DNA from 2 places in the Lacibacter aquaticus genome. Region 1 is predicted to be linked to the other one. Evidence: riboswitches for the same ligand, from Rfam matches in the RefSeq annotation. Region 1 holds a riboswitch; the other holds the start of a gene.
What was found. A riboswitch is a leader RNA that binds a small molecule or an ion and turns the genes downstream of it on or off. The one in region 1 is predicted to bind cobalamin.

Region 1 (6,561 bases):
CGCAGATCCACAATGCAAAGAAGAGATCTCTTGCACGCATTTCTTCTTTACCATGGTTCTTACGCAGATCAAGGAATTCAAATACATCTGCATGCCATGGTTCGAGATAAATAGCAAACGCACCTTTACGTTTACCACCACCTTGATCAACATAGCGTGCAGTATCGTTAAATACTTTCAGCATTGGAATGATACCGTTGCTGGTACCATTGGTGCCACCGATATAACTACCTGTTGCACGGATATTATGAATAGCCAAACCAATACCACCTGCGCTCTGCGAAATCTTCGCCGTTTGTTTCAGCGTATCATAAATACCATCAATGCTGTCTTCCTTCATGGTTAAAAGAAAACATGAACTCATTTGTGGTTTTGGTGTACCTGCGTTAAAGAGAGTAGGAGTGGCATGCGTCATCCAACGTTCACTCATTAAGTGATAAGTCTTGATGATGCTGTCAATATCTTCTTTATGAATACCAACGGCCACACGCATGTACATGTGTTGCGGACGTTCAGCAATTTTTCCATCGATCTTTAAGAGATATGATTTTTCCAGCGTTTTAAAACCGAAATAATCAAAAGCGAAATCACGATCGTAAATGATGGTGCTGTCTAACAACTCCGCATTGTCTTCAATGATCTTCATTACATCATCAGCGATCAACGGTAATTTTTTACCGGTTGCTTTATCAACATAGTTGTAAAGATTTCGCATTGTCTGCGAAAAACTCTTGATGGTGTTCTTATGCAGGTTGCTCACGGCAATGCGTGAAGCAAGAATTGCATAATCAGGATGTGTGATTGTTAATGATGCAGCCGTTTCGGCTGCGAGGTTATCGAGGTCAGTTGTTGCAACGCCTTCGTAAATACCTTCAATTGTTTTCTTGGCAACATCAATAGGGTTCACCATCGGACTGAGGCTGTAACTCAGCTTCTCAATCCTTGCGGTTACCTTATCGAATTTTACCGATTCTGTTTTTCCGTTCCGTTTAACTACAAACATAATGGGATGTATGATTTGTGATGTATGAATTATGATTTGTTATTGTTCGTCTTTACTGTCTTTACCGTAGCAACAAAAATGCTCACCAGTTCGTTTCCTTCTTTGAGTAATGGCTCTGTAATGTTTGATGCAATTAATTTCGCTTCTGTTATTACTTCTAACCAATACATGCTCTCATCAGCTTCTTCTATTACTATTTCCAGTTTATAAATAAAATCAGCGGTTGACTTTGCTCTGCATGCAGCCCGATAATTTGCACCTACAGAACCTCCTGAACGGATGAGCTGCTTTGCTAATTCAAAACCTGCTGTAGTTTTAGGGAGTTGTTCGCAGACCTTTATTATTTCAATGTGAAATTTTTTGGTTCTGATTTTCAACTCTTCCTTTGTCATAGTGCTGTTCTTTAATTGTTTGCTCGGACTTGCGACATACCATAAATCCTACATCACAAATCCGACATCTTAAAAGTCTTCTTCTGTTGAAAACATCTGCGATTCTTTATTACCCATCACACCGGCTTTCTGATAATCGCCTACACGCTTCTCAAAGAAGTTTGTTTTGCCTTGCAGGGAGATCATTTCCATAAAGTCGAATGGGTTGGTGGCGTTGTACACTTTTGCACAACCTAATTCTGCCAACCAACGGTCAGCAACAAACTCAATGTATTGCTGCATCAGTTTTGCATTCATACCAATCAATGCAACAGGCAATGCTTCAGTGATAAATTCTTTTTCAATTTCTACTGCATCGGTAATGATGGCTCTTACTTCTGCTTCGCTCAGTTTGTTTTGCAACATGCTGTAGAGTAAGCAGGCAAATTCGCAATGCAAACCTTCATCACGACTGATCAACTCATTGCTGAATGTTAAGCCCGGCATCAAACCACGTTTCTTCATCCAGAAAATAGAGCAGAAACTACCGCTGAAGAAAATACCTTCAACTGCTGCAAATGCAACGAGACGTTCAGCAAAACTTCCGTTCTCGATCCAACGTAAAGCCCATTCTGCTTTTTTCTTTACAGCAGGAACAGTATCGATGGCGTGAAAGAGTTTATGTTTTTCCTGCGGATCTTTAATATAGGTATCGATGAGGAGGGCATATGTTTCGCTGTGAATGTTTTCCATCATGATCTGGAAACCATAAAAACATCTTGCTTCCGGCAATTGCACTTCGCTCATAAAATTCACAGCCAGGTTCTCGTTCACGATTCCATCGCTTGCTGCAAAAAAGGCGAGTACATGCGAAATAAAATGACGTTCGCCACTGTTGAGGTTTTCCCAATCTTTCAGGTCACCGCTCAAATCAATTTCTTCAGCTGTCCAAAAGCTGGCTTCGTGCTGCTTATAATGTTTCCATATTTCAGGATAGTTGATGGGTAGAATAACAAAACGGTCTTTGTTTTCCTTCAACAGGAGTTCTTCTTCTTGCTTCATATTTTCTTCTTTTACTTTGGCTACCGGGGACAAGTATAGTGCTGAAAGCATGAGCCACTTTAGAGGTGGCGAAAACAATCAGTACAAATGCTTTTCTTCCCGAAAGCGTTGTGACTAAATTTTCCTACCGGCAGGTCTTCTGACTTTCCCGCCTTTTGAACGTCCTTCCCATTCCTCTTATCGAGGGACAGTGGATGTAGTTGTTCAAAAGTTCGCCAATTGGCGACGGGATAACAGCTACGGGGATAGTTCAGGATTTACACCTGATTCCCTTTTAATGCAATGCGCTGAAGCGTATTGTCAACCGAGACGGACTGTAAAATAAACCCCAATCGGCTGAATGAACGGAAGTTGTTATTCACGTTATGTTGAAAAAAAAGAAAAACAAATATTGGTTTGAAACATGTTGGCTGAAAAGCAGCGCCTGCACTCAGTTTCAGGCAAATTGCAGGTATAATAAAACGCCGGCACTGATGGTCATGATAGCCAAAGCAATAAAACCAACTATATTTTCTGTGCGGTTGTTAACATTATCGCCCATAATTTCTTTGTTATTGGAAATGTGCAGAATAATTGCAATAAGCACCGGCGACGTAATGCCGTAAAGAATGGCGGTGTAGATCAACGCTTTGATGGGAGATATGCCAACATAGTTGAGCGATAAACCAAGAATAAGTGAAATAGCTATGATGATATAAAAAGCCTTCGCTTCGTGAAATTTTTTATCGAGTCCTTCTTCCCATCCAAATGTTTCGGTAATGATGTAAGAGATAGAACCACTCAACACCGGAATAGCAATCAGCCCCGTACCAATAACACCAATCGAGAAAAGCAGGTAGGCTAAATCTCCGGCCAAAGGTTTTAATGCACTGGCAGCCTGTTCAACTGTATCTATCTGGTGAATACCTTCTTTAAACAAAACAGTACCTGTGGTAAGTATAATAAAGTACATCACAAGCCCGGAGAAGGTCATACCAAGGTCTACATCTTTATTCATAGTATGTACCAGTTTTTTATCAACAACCAAACGTTTTTTCTTGTGTTTCATTTCTTCTACTTCTACAGAAGCCTGCCAAAAAAACAAATAAGGTGAAATGGTGGTGCCGAGTATACCTACAAGTATGGCAATAAAATCTTTATTGAATTTGATGGTAGGAATGAATGTAGATTTTAGAATTAGTGCAAAGTCCTGTTTGCATAAAAAAGGAACAATGAAGTATACAAGCATTACGATGCACAGATATTTTAAAACAGCGGCAATTTTTTGATAGGGCAGGTAAATGATAAGTCCCAGCAGGATCACGGTAAACAAAACGCTGAAATACGTTGCATCAACTGAAGGGAATAACAGGTTGCCTACTGCACCCATACCTGCAATATCGGCACCAATGTTCATAACAATTGCGGGAAAGCTGAACAACAGCATTATGTACAAAACAGGTTTGGGGTAATGTTTCTTTAAGGTTCCTGTTAATCCCTTCGAGGTAACTAAACCAATTCGTGCACACATTTGCTGAATAATGGCCATGAGAGGAAATGCAACAATGGAAGTCCACAAAGTTGACAAACCATAAGCAGCGCCCGCCTGCGAATAGGTTGCAATGCCCGAAGGATCATCGTCGCTGGCGCCAGTCACTAAACCTGGGCCGATCTTTTTCCAGAATCTTACCAGCTTTTGCGATAAGTTTTTTTTATAGTGCATTAAAAAAGTTGTTACAGATACACGGGCAAAAGATACGATCAGAACTTATGTTCATCACTGATTATGCTCACTCAATAAATTGTTCTTCGTTACTATCCTGCAATGAATGATAAGAAAAGTTATTTTTGAAAACACCCATGACACAACTATGGCAACAAAACAACCCGTGTTAAAAAAAGCACTTACAGCAATTCATTTATGGGCTATTGCTGTAGGCCTGGTTATTTCCGGTGAATATTTCGGCTGGAATTACGGGTGGGCAGCCGGTGGAACAGTAGGTATGCTCATTGCAACAATTGCTGTAACGGTGCTGTACGTCACCTTTATTTTCAGCTTTACTGAACTTACTACAGCTATTCCTAATGCAGGCGGTCCGTTTACATATGCTTATAAAGCACTTGGTCCATTGGGCGGATTGATTGCCGGTTATGCTACACTCATTGAGTTTTTATTTGCAACACCTGCTATTGCTTATGCACTGGGTAGTTATATCCATTTCTTATATCCATCGATGAATGTGATGTACACGGCCATTGGCTGTTATGTGTTGTTTACTGCCATCAATATGCTGGGTATAAAAGAATCGGCTTTGTTTACATTGCTGGTAACCTTGTTGGCAGTGATCGAATTACTGTTTTTTATGGGTATTGTTGCGCCGCATTTTCAACTGAAAAATTTTATGCACAACAGTATGCCATTTGGTTGGGCAGGTGTATTTGCGGCATTGCCCTTTGCTATGTGGTTATATCTCGCTATTGAAGGTGTATCGATGGTGGCTGAAGAAACCAAAGATCCCAAACGAACGATTCCTAAAGGATATATGGCTGGTATTGCAACTCTGGTAGTGCTGGCATTGGGTGTAATGATCCTTACTGGTGGACTTACAGATTGGGAAAAATTAACAACCATCGATTATGTGTTGCCTGAATCAGTTAGCATTGCATTGGGAAAGGAGAACCAGCTCACAAAACTGTTTGCCGGTATTGGTTTGTTTGGATTGATCGCTTCGTTTCACAGCATCATTCTTACTTATTCAAGACAGTTGTTTTCATTGGCAAGAGAAAATTATCTGCCTTCAGGTTTGGCAAAACTGAATTCACGTTTTCAAACACCACACAGGGCATTGATTGTTGGTGCCATCATTGGTATTATTGCTATTGTTTCAGGTAAGACAAATGAGCTGATCATTTTTTCTGTGCTTGGTGCAATTGTGATGTATATCACCAGCATGATAAGTTTATTTGTATTGCGGAAGAAAGAGCCAATGCTTGAACGGCCATTTAAAGCACCGCTTTATCCTTATTTTCCCATCATGGCTTTGATATTGTCAACAGTTTGTTTGGTTGCGATCGTTTATTACAATGTAATGTTGAGTGTTATCTTTTTTACAGCATTGCTTTTGCTCATTATCCTGTTTGTAGTTTCAGGTAAGTATAAGAAACTGCTATCGTCTGCAAATCAGTAAACGAGTTGATGTAATTGCTATACATTTATTGCACGGTCTCTTGCTACAACCTTCCATGTTGTTATGGCTTCATTGTTTTCAACAACAACCGCTTTGTCATACAACGCAACCGTTGGACATATATGAACGGGCACGCCGTACAAAACATCGCCCACTTTGAATGTGTTACTATCTGCAACCTTCAATACCAAATGTTCTTCGCTTTGCGAGTAGGGTATAGCATTAGGCGCATTCAAAAAATGAACTCTTGGTAATGGATTTTCTGCTGCAACTGATTTATGTCCAAGATCTGTAGTGATGGTTTGCTCATCAATAATAGAAATTACTCTTGTTAAAACAAGTGCGGCATAATCAAACGGCTCATCAGGCACCTGGTGTTTGTAACCCCAGTCCCAATAAACAAATGTGCCCGGGCTGCACTCAATATTTCGTTTAATGTGAGTTGGGAAAGTAGGAGAGCCACCCGCAATAATCGTTGTTGGCTTGTTGGTGAGTTTTTCAATTTGTGTTGCCAGTGTAAGCACTTCATCAAATGCTGTATTGCTTTTTTGTTGACGTAGTTCAAGATCAGTATCTCTCAAGTGACCATCGTATGCATGCAGGCCTCTGAACTGAATACCGGATAATGAAATCAATTGTTCAGCTAACCCAAAAGCGTTTGACGGTTTAACGCCGCTTCTGTTCATGCCTGTGTTGAGATCAATAAATATGTTAATGGTTATGTTGTTGGCAGTAAACAGGTCTGATAAAGCCTTTGTTGTATCAATATTATCAACAACACAACCGAATATGGATTGCGGATATTGCTGCACCAATGATAATAGCCGTTTTGCTTTTGGTCCAACGGGTTGATAAGCCAGCAGCACATCTTTTGCATTCAGCATGGCCAGCATTTCTGCTTCGGCAATGGTGGCGCATTTGAATTTTGTAATACCTGCCGCCATCATCATCGCACATA
Region 2 (6,561 bases), 3.9 Mb from region 1:
TATTTTCTCCATGTTTACAATATAACTGCGATGCATCCTTTTAAATTGTGTGGAAGGGAGTTTTTCTAACACAGCTTTTAGTGTCATTAAGGTCATCACCGGTTTATCGTTGCTGATATTGATGCGGATATAATCATCCAAACTTTCGATGTATTCAATAGTACTGCAGTTGATCTTCACCAATTGGTATTCCGAAAAAACCATCAATGCTTCCTCAGTGCTGGTTGCTGGTTTGGTTTTGTATTGATGATAATCGGCAGCCTTTTGCACTGCTTTTGAAAACCGTTCGAAGCTGATGGGCTTTAATAAATAGTCTATCGCATTCAATTCAAACCCATCGATTGCAAATTTTTTATACGCTGTGGTGAAGATGATCATGGGCCGCTTACTCAACGAACGAACCAAATCAAGCCCGGTTATATCAGGCATATTAATATCTACAAACAACAGATCGACGCTTGCGGTTTTTAAATATTCAGACGCCGATACTGCATCGGTGTACGTTTGCATTAATTGCAAATGCGGATGATCAGAAATGTATTTCTGAATCAGCTCCAAAGCAGGCAACTCATCATCAATGGCTACACATTTTAACGACATAGATGCAGATAAGTTTTAAATCAGAACTGTAAAGTTAGTTTAACCGTATAAAAGCCATTTTCACTTTCCATACTGATGTTATGTTTTGATGGATACATATGCTGCAATCGCTTCAACGCATTCTGTTGACCAATACCTGTACGCTCTAGTGGCGTGTTCTTTTCATACAATTTATTGATCGTTTCAAAATACAATTCCTTTTCAGCTGCTTCCAAACGTATAACGATAGGTGCAGGTTCGTGATTGCTTACACCATATTTAAATGCATTCTCAACAAAAGTCATGAGTAACAGCGGTGGAATTTTTTTCCATTCTGTTTCACCTGTAAGTGTAAACATTACCTGGGCGTTCTTTCCAAGTCGCAATTGTTGCAGATCAATATAATCACGAACACAATCCAGTTCCTGTTGCAGATCTACCTTATCTTCTCTTGCTTCATCCGTAATGTAACGCATGATATTCGACAGTTTCATAATACTGTCTGCCGTATGTTCACTTTTGCTTACAGCCAATGAATAAATATTGTTAAGTGTATTGAACAGAAAATGCGGATTCACCTGTGCTTTTAAAAACGAAAGCTCTGCATTAGCCTTATCTGCCTCGGCTTGTAAGATGCGTTGTTCCGATTGCCGCCATTGCCTGAACACAAACATAGCCGATGAAAAAAGCCACACCAACAGAAACAGGATGGTGCTCATGATGTCAAACTTCGACTGCTTGTGTGGAGGCCCTTGCGGATAAAACTCATTCAGTTTAAATGGTGGTGGTCCCGTCATCCCATCCGGCGGCCGAACATTACCCTGCCCTTGATTATGATTTATCACTCCATCAAATGGTTTTAACCAAAACACCAACAGAAACAACCCGGCAAATGCAAGCGCATACAACAAGTATTGTTTATTATTGAACAGTTTAGGGATGAGCAGGAAACGATTGGTATAAAAAATAGCAGGAAAAACAAGAAAGAAGAACAGGAAAGGCCCACTTAACAGAGGAAGCTCCGACGAACCACCATTGGGATTCCCGTTTGCAATAAAAGCAACTACCATAGAATAAAACAGGAGCCAGCCTGCAATATGCATACTCACTGTTATGGCGGAAGAACGGTTCATGTGCAAATGAAGTTCGTTAAAAATAAGAAATGCACAGAGTATCGGTGAACGGGTAAAATGAGCAGATGAACAGGGCGTTTTATCCGCCTCAGCATGTGCAAAAACTTATTTTGACGAACAGGTACCGCTCCCCTACTTTTGCTCCCGTAGCGGTTTCCGGTGTTCATAGCCGGAATTAAAAGGGAAGTCCGGTGCAAATCCGGCGCTATCCCCGTAGCTGTAAGTTCTTATGATGAGTAATCAGTAATGAACGATGAGTAAAGCAGTTCTGCACTCATTATTCATCATTCATCACTCATCCTGCTGATTTCTACAACCACTGTTCATGAAAGCTGTTTGGCACATGAATGGGAAGGTGCTCAGCAGCGAACGAGCCAGAAGACCTGCCGATACAGTTTCTTTAATCATTTGCTTTCGGGTGAAAGGCAGGAGGTGTAACGGCAAATCGCTTTTATATTTTCTATTTCTTTTTCTGAAAGCAGTCACAACAAACCCTTTTTTCAACACATGAAAAAGAATTTATTTGTAGTGGCTGCCGGATTATTTTTCAGCAGTCAACTAAATGCCCAGGACAGTACAGTAAAATCATTGAATGAAGTGGTGATTACCGCTAACAAGGTAAACCAGAAACTGCTTGAAACAGGAAAGGTAACTACGGTCATCAATCGCAAAACAATTGAACAGAGCGCAGGAAAAGATCTGGCACAACTTTTAACAGAACAGGCCGGTATTGTAGTTAATGGTGCTACCAGCAATCCCGGTAAAGACAAAAGTATTTTTATGCGTGGTGCTGGTAATGGTTATACTGTTATTTTAATTGATGGTATACCTGTTAATGATCCATCCTTCTCCGGTGCATTTGATCTGCGCTTACTTCCCATCGACCAGATCGAACGTATCGAAATTGTAAAAGGTGCACAATCTACCAACTACGGTTCTGATGCTGTTGCCGGTGTTATCAATATCATTTCAAAACGTGGCGCATCAAAACCTGCACAGTTCTATGGATCTGCAGCAGCAGGTTCTTTTGATACATATAAATTCACAGCAGGTGTGCGTGGTACTGCTGAAAAAACTAACTACAATTTCTCGTTCTCACATAACGAATCAAAAGGTATTTCCGAAGCAGTTGACAAAACCGGTACAGGCAATTTCGATAAGGATGGGTTCCTGAACAATGCACTTAATTTTAGTGTTGATGCGCCCGTAACAAAAAACATCCGCATACAACCATTTACACGCTACAGTTATTTTCAGGGTGGTTACGACAATGGTTCATTTGCTGATGCTGCCAACAACTATACTTCATCTTTATTTACTGCTGGTTCTGCTGTTGAAGTAAAAACAGAAAAAGCCGGTGGCCGTGCTTACTTTAGTTACGATGAAATGGATCGAACCTTTAACAGTGAAGCATGGGGGCCTACTTCTTACAAAGGCACGAATAAAATTGTTGACCTGTTTGCTTACTATCAAATTGCACCAAAAGTAAAATTGCTGGCGGGTGTTGATAATCGCTACCAGAAAAATCTTGATTCAAACGTTCATATCAATAGCCCTTATCTGAGTGTGTTTCTCCAAAACCTTGGTAATTTTTACCTAGAAGCAGGTGCACGTTATAACAAACATTCAAAGTATGGCAACAACTTTACTTACAGCATCAATCCATCATATGTGCTGAATGAAAACACAAAACTGTTTGTGAACTACGCCACCGCATTTCGTGCGCCGGGCATTAGTGCATTATATGGTGCATGGGGCGCAAACCCTGATTTGAAGCCTGAACATTCACAAACATTTGAAGCAGGTGTGCAAACTTCTTTATTGAACGATAAAATAAGTGTACGAGCAGTTTACTTCAACCGTCATAACAAAGATGTTATCATCTATACATCGAAATATGAGAATTACGATAAGCAGGATGATTATGGTATTGAAATTGAGCCTACCATCCAGTTCAATAAAAAATTAAAATTAACTGCTTACTACAGTTTCCTCGATGGAGAAGTAACTACCAAAGGGGCGGGAGGAAAAGATACCAGCTACTTTAATTTGCTGCGTCGGCCTAAACATTCATTTGGTGCAACAATCGGATACCAGGTTACACCTGCATTTTTTGTAAGTACAAATGTTTACAATTATGGTAAGCGCACCGATATGGATTTTGGCACATGGCCTTCAACACAGGTAAACCTCGATAGTTATTTGCTGTGGGGCATTCATGCTGAATACAGTGTTATAAAAGACAAGCTTGTTGTTTTTGCTGATGGTAAGAATCTATTGAATTCAGATTATGTGGAAGTATTAGGTTACAGCACACAAGGCATCAACCTTATTGGAGGCATTCGATTCAATCTTTAATAATCAATGATGAGTAATGAGTGATTAGTTGAATCCACTCATTACTCATCATTAATAACTCATCAACTATGTCTACACAAAAGATCAATCCCCGTTTTGCAGTACTGGCCATTATTATGGTTGTAGTTGCGGCCTTACGTATTCCCAATGCAGCACAGCTTGGGCCTTTGAGTAATTTCACTCCAATTGGTGCTATGGGTTTGTTTGGCGCTGCCTATTTTAGTAAACATTGGAAAGCATTTGGATTTCCGTTGCTTACACTTTTGCTGAGTGATCTTATCATCAACATTTTTGTTTACGACGGACAGTACGGAATTATGTATGGCAGTTGGTATTGGGTGTATGGTGGTTTTGTGTTGATCGTATTATTAGGAAGATTGCTCCTGAAAAAAGTATCGGTAAAATCTGTGGCGCTTACAGGTATTGCTGCAACATTGGTATACTGGTTGGTTGTTGATTTTGGCGTGTTCCTTTTTGGATGTACTGATATTACTACCGGCCAAACAATGGATCACAGTTTTGCAAGCCTTATTAAATGTTATGCACAAGGTGCGCCATATATGAAAAACTTTTTGATCGGCACATTGGTATACAGTGGTATCATGTTTGGTGCATTTGAATGGATGAAAGCAAAAAGTCCTTCTTTACAAACAGCTTAATCACTCATCATGAAAGCCTGCTCCTTTTTACCAGCCGCTACACAAATGATCTATGACATGGGTTTGCAACATTTGCTCCATGGTGTTACGTTTGAATGCCCTGCTACTGCTTTGGAAGAAAAACAAAAAGTGGTGCGTTGTGTAATGGAAGGAAAAAATTACAGCAGCGAAGAGATCGATAAAATATTTTCAGCCAGCAAAGCGCAGGGCAAGAGTTTGTATTATGTAGATGAAGATGTATTACAAACCATACAACCCGATGTGATCTTTACACAGGATGTATGTGAAGTATGCCAGATCGATACGGCCTGCACTGCTGCTGCAGTTGCCAATCTTGAGAAACAACCTAAACTAGTTACGCTCACACCACAAACACTCGACGATGTGTATTACACAGCAGTAACTATTGCAACAGCGTTGGGTCATGAATCGGCAGCTTATAATTACCTGGCAGGTTTGCAAAAAAGAACGACGCATATTCTTGATAAACTACGTCGCCATCAAATGCCGATGAAACGTGTGTTGCTGATAGAATGGATAGCACCTGTTTATAATTGCGGCCACTGGATCCCTTTCCAGGTAGCACAGGCAGGTGGCATTGATATGCTAAGTAATCCCGGTGGCGACAGCATTGTTACAAGTTGGGAAAAGATTGTAAGATATAACCCGGAGATATTAGTGATCGCTCCTTGCGGTTTTCATGTGGATCGCAGCAAGGAAGAATTACATCTCCTAACAGAAAAACCCGAGTGGCAACAACTTGAAGCTGTTAAGAATAATGCCGTATTCATTTGTGATTACGATCTGTTTACACAACCATCGGCTTCAACATTAGTTGATGGTATTGAATTATTAGCTGCGTTGTTTCATCCTTCATTATTTCGTGTACCCAAACACCTGCAAACAAAATACTTTCACTTCTCCAATAGTCTTGAGCATGTGTAAACACGAACAAAAAAACTGTCCACGTTGTGGTGCAGACTTTGAATGTAAAGTTGGCGATGTTACCAATTGCCAGTGTTACGGTATTGAGTTGAGTGTGGAAGAAGAAGCATTCATCACAAAACAATTTGCCGATTGCTTGTGCCGCAACTGCCTGTTGCAATTAAAAAGCAGGCACACCTTATTTGTAGAACAGAAAGATCTATACAGCAACCGTTGATATGGCGAAAGAAAAGAATTGCAGCAGATGTGGTATTGCTTTCGGATGCAGTACAGAAGATAACGGTAATAGTTGCTGGTGCAATCGATATCCTCCTCTATTTACACCAGATCCGGTTATTAATTGCATGTGCCCGCAATGCCTGCACGATGCAACCAAAGAAAAGATCGATGCATATGTTGCGGAGATGACAGTTGAAAAAGCATTAACTAATAATATAGCAAAAGATCTCCCTCCGGCTAAACAATTGATCGAAGGGATCGATTACTACATGGAGAATACAAACTTTGTGTTTACTGCGTGGCATCATTTACGTAGAGGATATTGTTGCAGGAGCGGGTGCAGGCATTGCCCATATGGATTTAAAAAACAAACAGCATGATCATATTTATAACAGGCGGCGCAAGAAGTGGCAAGAGTAAATATGCACAGGAGTTAGCTTTATCACTGAGTGATAGTCCGGTGTATGTTGCTACTGCCAAAGTGTGGGATGATGATTTTGAGAAACGGGTGAAGCGTCATCAGAATGATCGGGATGAACGTTGGACCAGTATGGAAGAACAACGCAATGTAAGTGCATTATCCATTGTGAACCGTGTTTGCGTTATCGACTGTGTAACGCTTTGGCTAACCAATTTTTTTGTAGATACAAAAAACGATGTGGAGGCTT

Region 2: it holds a riboswitch for cobalamin, as region 1 does, so the genes downstream of both, WG954_RS02230 (TonB-dependent receptor plug domain-containing protein) here and WG954_RS18885 (ribonucleoside-diphosphate reductase small subunit) in region 1, are expected to answer to the same signal.

What each region holds. Positions count from the first base shown of each region.
Region 1 covers NZ_JBBKTT010000001.1:4,413,395-4,419,955, reverse strand. The annotation lists gene WG954_RS18895 (ribonucleoside-diphosphate reductase subunit alpha) at 1-1,003, opposite strand, end outside; gene WG954_RS18890 (four helix bundle protein) at 1,033-1,395, opposite strand; gene WG954_RS18885 (ribonucleoside-diphosphate reductase small subunit) at 1,465-2,436, opposite strand; cobalamin riboswitch at 2,549-2,760, opposite strand; gene WG954_RS18880 (NRAMP family divalent metal transporter) at 2,873-4,138, opposite strand; gene eat (ethanolamine permease) at 4,287-5,603, shown strand; gene WG954_RS18870 (D-TA family PLP-dependent enzyme) at 5,621-6,561, opposite strand, start outside.
Region 2 covers NZ_JBBKTT010000001.1:507,810-514,370, forward strand. The annotation lists gene WG954_RS02220 (LytR/AlgR family response regulator transcription factor) at 1-600, opposite strand, end outside; gene WG954_RS02225 (sensor histidine kinase) at 621-1,712, opposite strand; cobalamin riboswitch at 1,846-2,117, shown strand; gene WG954_RS02230 (TonB-dependent receptor plug domain-containing protein) at 2,220-4,070, shown strand; gene WG954_RS02235 (DUF6580 family putative transport protein) at 4,139-4,729, shown strand; gene WG954_RS02240 (ABC transporter substrate-binding protein) at 4,739-5,674, shown strand; gene WG954_RS02245 (cysteine-rich CWC family protein) at 5,667-5,891, shown strand; gene WG954_RS02250 (C1orf53 family protein) at 5,893-6,273, shown strand; gene WG954_RS02255 (bifunctional adenosylcobinamide kinase/adenosylcobinamide-phosphate guanylyltransferase) at 6,270-6,561, shown strand, end outside.